Marinoscillum sp. 108: one gene and its partner. The protein of the gene in region 2 binds, or shares a complex with, the protein of the main gene of each other region. Links are inferred from orthologs where the notes say so. Each region holds a gene or a part of one and is shown on either strand. Other genes may lie near its edges. The genes, in order: tsaD and tsaE.

Evidence for each region.
Region 1: the proteins of tsaE (region 2) and tsaD are in contact, whole or in part, in a crystal structure (PDB 6N9A), measured with the Thermotoga maritima proteins. The link is inferred for Marinoscillum sp. 108 from one-to-one orthologs. Residues at the interface, in WP_004082108.1 of Thermotoga maritima: Leu37, Gly38, Lys46, Lys57, Val59, Lys60, Ser61, Thr63, Phe64, Thr65, Leu66, Met67, Val69, Pro71, Tyr82, Arg83, Leu84, Asp86, Asp88, Phe89, Asp93, Ile128, Asp130, Glu131, Arg134; in WP_004082750.1 of Thermotoga maritima: Cys10, Asp11, Arg49, His50, Leu82, Gly84, Gly135, Gly136, Glu154, Thr155, Leu156, Asp157, Asp158, Ser159, Glu162, Asp165, Lys166, Arg169, Leu170, Tyr175, Lys213, Thr214, Leu217, Tyr218, Gln221, Arg222, Asn324.

Annotation. Positions count from the first base shown.
Region 1 is NZ_LR734817.1:362,639-365,776, forward strand. The notes cover bases 34-2,839. They hold tsaD (tRNA (adenosine(37)-N6)-threonylcarbamoyltransferase complex transferase subunit TsaD), read left to right. Parts: upstream 34-835; coding sequence 836-1,843; downstream 1,844-2,839. Other genes in these bases: GV030_RS18895 (translocation/assembly module TamB domain-containing protein), read right to left, coding at 34-814; smpB (SsrA-binding protein SmpB), read left to right, coding at 1,902-2,369; GV030_RS18910 (HNH endonuclease), read left to right, coding at 2,371-2,839. In the rest of the region: more of GV030_RS18895, read right to left, coding at 1-33; more of GV030_RS18910, read left to right, coding at 2,840-2,877; GV030_RS18915 (hypothetical protein), read left to right, coding at 2,948-3,138.
Region 2 is NZ_LR734808.1:1,701,386-1,704,716, forward strand. Bases 292-3,290 are described here. They hold tsaE (tRNA (adenosine(37)-N6)-threonylcarbamoyltransferase complex ATPase subunit type 1 TsaE), read right to left. Parts: upstream 2,006-3,290; coding sequence 1,577-2,005; downstream 292-1,576. Other genes in these bases: GV030_RS07095 (T9SS type A sorting domain-containing protein), read left to right, coding at 292-359; GV030_RS07100 (alanine dehydrogenase), read right to left, coding at 361-1,587; GV030_RS07110 (bifunctional response regulator/alkaline phosphatase family protein), read right to left, coding at 2,002-3,290. In the rest of the region: more of GV030_RS07095, read left to right, coding at 1-291; more of GV030_RS07110, read right to left, coding at 3,291-3,331. UniProt on the Escherichia coli protein: Required for the formation of a threonylcarbamoyl group on adenosine at position 37 (t(6)A37) in tRNAs that read codons beginning with adenine.

The DNA of each region.
Region 1 (3,138 bases), on a different replicon or contig from region 2:
GCGCTGAAAAATCTGAATACTTTAAGCCAAAATGATCCCTTATAATAGAATGACGAGTCTCCAGTACCAAATCACTCAAATCAATCTCATGACTATTCAGCATAAACATGGTTTGCAACTTTTCCACTGTCAGACCTGTAGCGGGATCTCTCGCAGCCAGGGATCTGATTTCGGCCTGAATGGTATCACGTATTATCGTGAAATCAGCAAACGTAGCTCCTGGTATCTCCAGCAAGAAATGCCCGTAATCAAACTTCCCCTGAGGTAGGCTATCATTCAATCGATTGTCGTATGAAAACTGAAATTGATCGAGTCGGATCTTGCCGAGAGACAACTTTGGCGCGGAAGCTTTGGACACGGTATCCTGCTTTTTGGGGGCCAGCGCCCTTAGGTCATTAATAAACTCAATAAGGTTGAGGTTGAGTGTGTCCTCATATTTTTTCATATGCAAGGCACCGTCTCTCAAATAAATCTGATCAAACCACAAATCCCCCTCTACCAGCAAATGATCCAATTGATAATCCACCTGAATGGTACTGGCCGAAATCATCACATTGTCCTGATAATCTTTCACTTCCAGCCCTTTTATTTCCACAAAATCAAACCATTTGATCTTAATGTTTGTAAACTTTGCGGTTTGCCGGGTGTTTGCATTGATTAATGACAGCACCTCATTGGCAAGATAATTTTGTAAGAAGGGGGTTTGCAATAGCAAAATCAAGATGACGAGGAAAATAGCAATGCCAGTGATGCTCCAGAAAATCAGCTTTCTGAGCAAAACAACTGCACTTCTGAATGTAATCTTTCCCTTCAAATCCCGTAAAATTCTGTTCTGATGAGTACCACGATATTAGGTATAGAGTCATCTTGCGATGAAACCGCCGCTGCTGTGTGCAAAGATGGAAAAATAATCAATAACATAATTGCAACTCAATCCATCCATGAAAGTTACGGAGGGGTAGTCCCTGAACTGGCATCCCGTGCACATCAAAAGAATCTCATTCCGGTGATTAACGAAGCATTGGTGGCTGCCGATATAAAAATGTCTGATTTAGATGCCATTGCCTACACACAAGGGCCAGGGCTACTCGGTGCGCTCCTTGTGGGAAGCTCATTTGCTAAAACAGCAGCCATGGCGCTGGGCATACCCATTATCCCCATCAATCACATGCAGGCTCATGTACTGGCGCACTTTATCGAAGATCCTATCCCGGAGTTCCCCTTTCTATGTCTTACAGTTAGCGGAGGGCACACGCAGATTGTAAGGGTAAACAACCACCTGGATATGTCCATCATCGGCCAGAGCAAAGATGACGCTGTTGGTGAAGCTTTTGATAAGTGTGCGAAATTATTGGGTGTGGGATACCCAGGCGGACCAAAAATTGATCAACTGGCCAAAACAGGAGATGCTAAAAGGTTCACTTTTCCGCATAGTGACATTCCCGACCTGGATTATTCGTTTTCCGGTATCAAAACTGCCTTCATGTATTTCCTGAGGGATGGCATGAAAAAGAACGATCAATTCATCAACGAAAACATCAACGACCTGGCAGCAAGCCTGCAAGGCACCCTCATCGATATGCTCTTTGTGAAACTCAAACTGGCAGCAAAAAGAGAGAAAATAAAAAACATAGCCATTGCCGGAGGTGTTTCAGCTAACAGCGGCCTGAGAAATCGGCTGCTCACAGATGCTGATAAATATGGATGGAAGGTTTTTATTCCCAAATTTGAGTACTGTACGGATAATGCGGCCATGATCGCCACGGCAGGCTATTACCACTTGCAAGCAGGTAAAACCGGTACGCTCCGGGACAGCCCTCAGCCGAGAATGTCATTTTCCTAGTCAAATACTTTCCATTAGACCTCCAACTTCATTATTTTTAAAATTGACCAAGTAAACCATGGCAAAAGACACCTCACGTTTTTCTAATAACATTTCGATCAAAAATCGAAAGGCCAGTTATGAGTATGAATTCATAGACAAATATGAAGCGGGCATTGTATTGAAGGGAACGGAAATCAAGTCCATTCGTGAGGGCAAGGCAAGTGTACAGGAAGCCTATTGTTACCTCAAGAATGATGAGGTTTTTATCAAGAGTATGAACATCTCTCCCTATTCGAATAGCTCCTTTGCCAATCACGAGATCACTCGTGATCGTAAACTGCTCCTTAAGAAAAAAGAGGTTGAAAAAATTAAGACAAAAACCGAAGAAAAGGGATTGACCATCGTGCCGACGAAGATGTATATCAATAGTCGGGGCTTTGCCAAGGTGGAAATTGCTGTGGCGAGAGGTAAAAAACTTTTTGACAAGAGGGATAGTATCAAAAAGAAAGATCAGGATAGGGAACTCAAACGGTTGAAAATTTGAAATGAGTACTGTACTGGTATTAAATGCGGATTTCAGTCCCCTCACAGTATGCTCTGTGGAGCGCGCATTTTTGCTGGTCTATCTCCAAAAAGCTGATACACTAAGCCAAGTGAAGGAAAAAACCCTAAGGAGTGTTTCACGGGAATATCCTTACCCTTCAGTGATCAAGATTCATAAGTATGTGAACGTCCCTTACAAAGGGGTCATACTCACCCGCCACAATGTATTCAAAAGGGATCAGTTTTCCTGTCAGTACTGTGGCGCCAGTAAAGACCTCACATTGGATCATCTGATACCGAAATCCAAGGGTGGGAAGTCATCATGGACTAACCTGGTCACAGCCTGTAAGAACTGCAACGCCCGAAAAGGTGACTACCGACCTGAAGATGTCGGACTGAAGCTCTCCAGCATGCCTGTGAGGCCCTCCTATGTCATGTTCTTAAGATCTACCACCAAGAGCCTCAGAGAGGACTGGATACCCTATCTGGAAAGAAAGGCAATAGCCTAGCCCGTACATAAAAAGAATAAATCGTTCAATCTTTGTAGGTTCGTACTACAGTATCAACAAAACCAATCCCATGAAGCTATTAAAAACCTCACTACTCCTTTCTGCACTTGTTCTGTGTTTCTCCTGCCAAACCACGGAATCCAGCTCAGAAGAAACCCTCTCGAAGCAGGCCCTTGAGAAAAATCTGGAAGAAACAAAAGATGATCTTGAGAAGAAAATAGCCGAACTCCAGGAAGGAGCTGGTGAACTCGCCGAAGACGC
Region 2 (3,331 bases):
TTGGGTGTGATGACATTGGCACCCAGGAGATCACGGTAACCCTGACTGATTTATCGGGGAATGAGACCTCTGAAGTAGTGAATATCATAGTAGTAGGAAACTGTGATCCCCTACATATGGTTGGTGAATTGGAAATGAGTATTTGGCCTAATCCGGCTGATCAGCTTCTGAGGGTATCGCTCAGGAAAGACTATATCTCTCATACGCTGAGGCTGTCAGATGTATCAGGAAAGACAATAGCCAATTTCCCTATCAGTCAGGAACTGATGGAGCTTGACATTTCAGCGTTGAACCCGGGAATATATTTCATCTCTATTCAAGGCAGAGGTGCTCAACTTATCAAATTCATCAAGCGCTAAATCAGAACCTGGCGGCCATCAGCAAGTTCAGGTCTTTATAGCCCAAATTGAACTTGCGAGCCAGGTGAATATTGCAAATGCTACCACGATAGGTATAAACCCCTCGCATAAACCAGGGGTGGTTGAAGATCATTTCATCCACCCCTCCTGCGTCTGCCACGTGCAACAGAATAGGTGTGAAAATATTTGAAATGGCTATGGAAGCTGTACGTGATACCCTGGAAGCAATGTTGGGCACGCAGTAGTGGATCACGTCGTGTTTCTTGAAGGTCGGTTTTTTGTGGCTGGTCATCTCGCTGGTTTCGATACAGCCTCCCTGATCAATGCTCACGTCTATTATGACCGAACCGGATTTCATCTTAGCCACAATCTCTTCCGTGATGACACACTTATTTCTACCCTTTTCGGCACGTATGGCGCCTATTACCACATCCGCTTTGCTAATGGCGCCCTCCAGTGTAGCATTGTCAATCGTAGACGTATGAATCTGTTGCCCAAGAGCATGCTTGATTCGCCTCAGTTTATAAATATGATTGTCAAAAATCTGGATATCCACACCGAGCCCTATGGAAGCTCTGGCGGCATATTCTGCCACGGTACCTGCACCCAGGATGACCACCTGAGTTGGCGGCACACCTGTGATCCCACCCAGGATCACCCCTTGCCCACCATTGGTATTGCTGAGCAATTCTGCCGCGATAAGCATCACCGCACTACCGGCTATCTCGCTCATGGCCCGCACAAGCGGAAGCCCCCCTACTTTGTCTTCGATGAACTCGTAGGCAATGGCAGTGATCTTCTTTGCATTGAGTGCATGAATATATTCTACTGATTGGCGACCCGACTGAAATGCGGAAATGATGGTAGCTCCATCATTGAGGTATTCTATTTCCTCCAGTGTGGGCGGCTCCACTTTCAAAATGATATTGGCTTTAAAAACCTCCTTGGCGGAGTTTACAATTTTAGCACCAGCTTCACTATACTCTCTGTCTGAATAATGCGCGGACTTCCCCGCTCCTGCTTCTACCCAGATTTCGTGTCCGTTGGCAGCCAGCACCTCCACTGACTCTGGTTTGAGGGTCACTCTGCTCTCCTGTAGCGAAATCTCCTTAGGTACCCCTATAAACAATGATTTTGATCCTCTCTTAATCTTTGCAGGTGCCTCTTGTGGGTACATGCTCCGCTCACGGGCTAATTCCGCAAAACCCGATTTCATTTTATCCGCCATGTGAAGCTATGGTTATTTCACGTCCATTGTCTCCCACTAATTTAATACTTATTTCAAGGTGATTTTCAGGTATCAATTCTTTTATCATCTCCGGCCACTCTATCAGACAAATATCTCCTGAATAAAAATATTCATCCACTCCGATATCGAGCGCTTCCTGCAGCTTTTCTATCCGATAAAAATCAAAATGATAAATGGGGTCATCCTCCATGTCCCGGTATTCATTCACAATGGAAAAAGTAGGTGAACTCATGGGATCCTGTACACCAAGACGCTCACAGATCACCTTGATGAGGGTGGTCTTACCAGCTCCCATCTCTCCATTGAAACAGACGATGCGTTGCGCTGTGAGTAGTGGCAGCAATGCATCCGCCACAGCATTCAACTCCCCTTCTTCACTAATTAAAATTGTTTTCATTTAGGTGCCAGCTCTACCAAAGGTATGATCATCTCCTCCATGCTCACCCCACCATGCTGGAAGGTGTCTTTATAGAAGTTGACGTAGTAATTGTAATTATTTGGATAGGCAAAGAAAAAATCTTCGCGCGCAAATGCAAAGGCTGTGCTCACGTTTACTTTTGGCAACCTGAATTCATCGGGGTCTCTGGTGAATAGTACTCCCTTCTCTTCAAAGGCAAGATTTCGCCCGGCTTTATACCGCAGGTTGGTATTGGTGTTTCTGTCACCCACTATTTTATAGGGCTTTTTCACCCTGATGGTCCCATGATCCGTGGTGATCACCACCTTCACATCTTTACCGGATAAGTAGCGCAAAAGGTCATAAAGCGATGAATGTGAGAACCACGACTTGGTGATAGACCGATACGCTGATTCATCTGGAGCCAGCTCTCGGATCATCTGCATATCTGTACGGGCATGCGACAGCATGTCTACAAAATTGAATACAATAGCGTTGAAGTCATTTTTCATCAGGTTTTTGACATTGTCCGTGAGGTTCTTACCATCACTGGCCTTGATGATCTTGTGATAGCTGGCTTTTACCTGAAGACGCTCTTTCTCCAGATTTTTCATTAACAACTGCTCCTCATAGAGGTTCTTTCCATCCTCATCATCTTCACCCACCCACAGGTCGGGATGATTTTTGGCAATATCCAGAGGCATCTGTCCTGCAAAAAGGGCATTTCTGGCGTAAGCCGTAGTAGTTGGCAATATAGAATAGTAGTAGTCTTTGTTCACAATATTGAATAACTCCGATATTTCGGGTTCCAATATTTCCCATTGATCAAATCTGAGATTATCTATGACGATGAGGAAAACCGGCTTTTCACTTTTCAGTAAAGGGAATACCTTCTTCTTGAGTACCTGATGAGAAAGCAAAGGCCTGTCCACATCAGGATCGGTGATCCAATCGCGATAGTTGTCCACGATGAAGTCAGAAAACCGCTGATTGGCCTCCGAGCGCTGAGTATTCAGCACCTCCAACATACTTTTATCATCTGTACTATCAATCTCCAGATCCCAGTACACCAGCTTTCTGTAGAGATCTGCCCACCCCTCAAAATCATCCAGATCCTGCACTGTCATGCTCAACTTCTGAAATTCCTGCTGATAGCTTTGGTTGGTATGCTCAGATACGATGCGCTTATTGTCCAGAATTTTCTTGACCGAGAGGAGTATTTGATTCGGGTTCAGTGGTTTGATCAGGTAATCGGCTATTTTCGCACCGATGGCCTCCTCCATGATGTGTTCTTCTTCACTTTTGGTGATCATGACCACTGGCAGG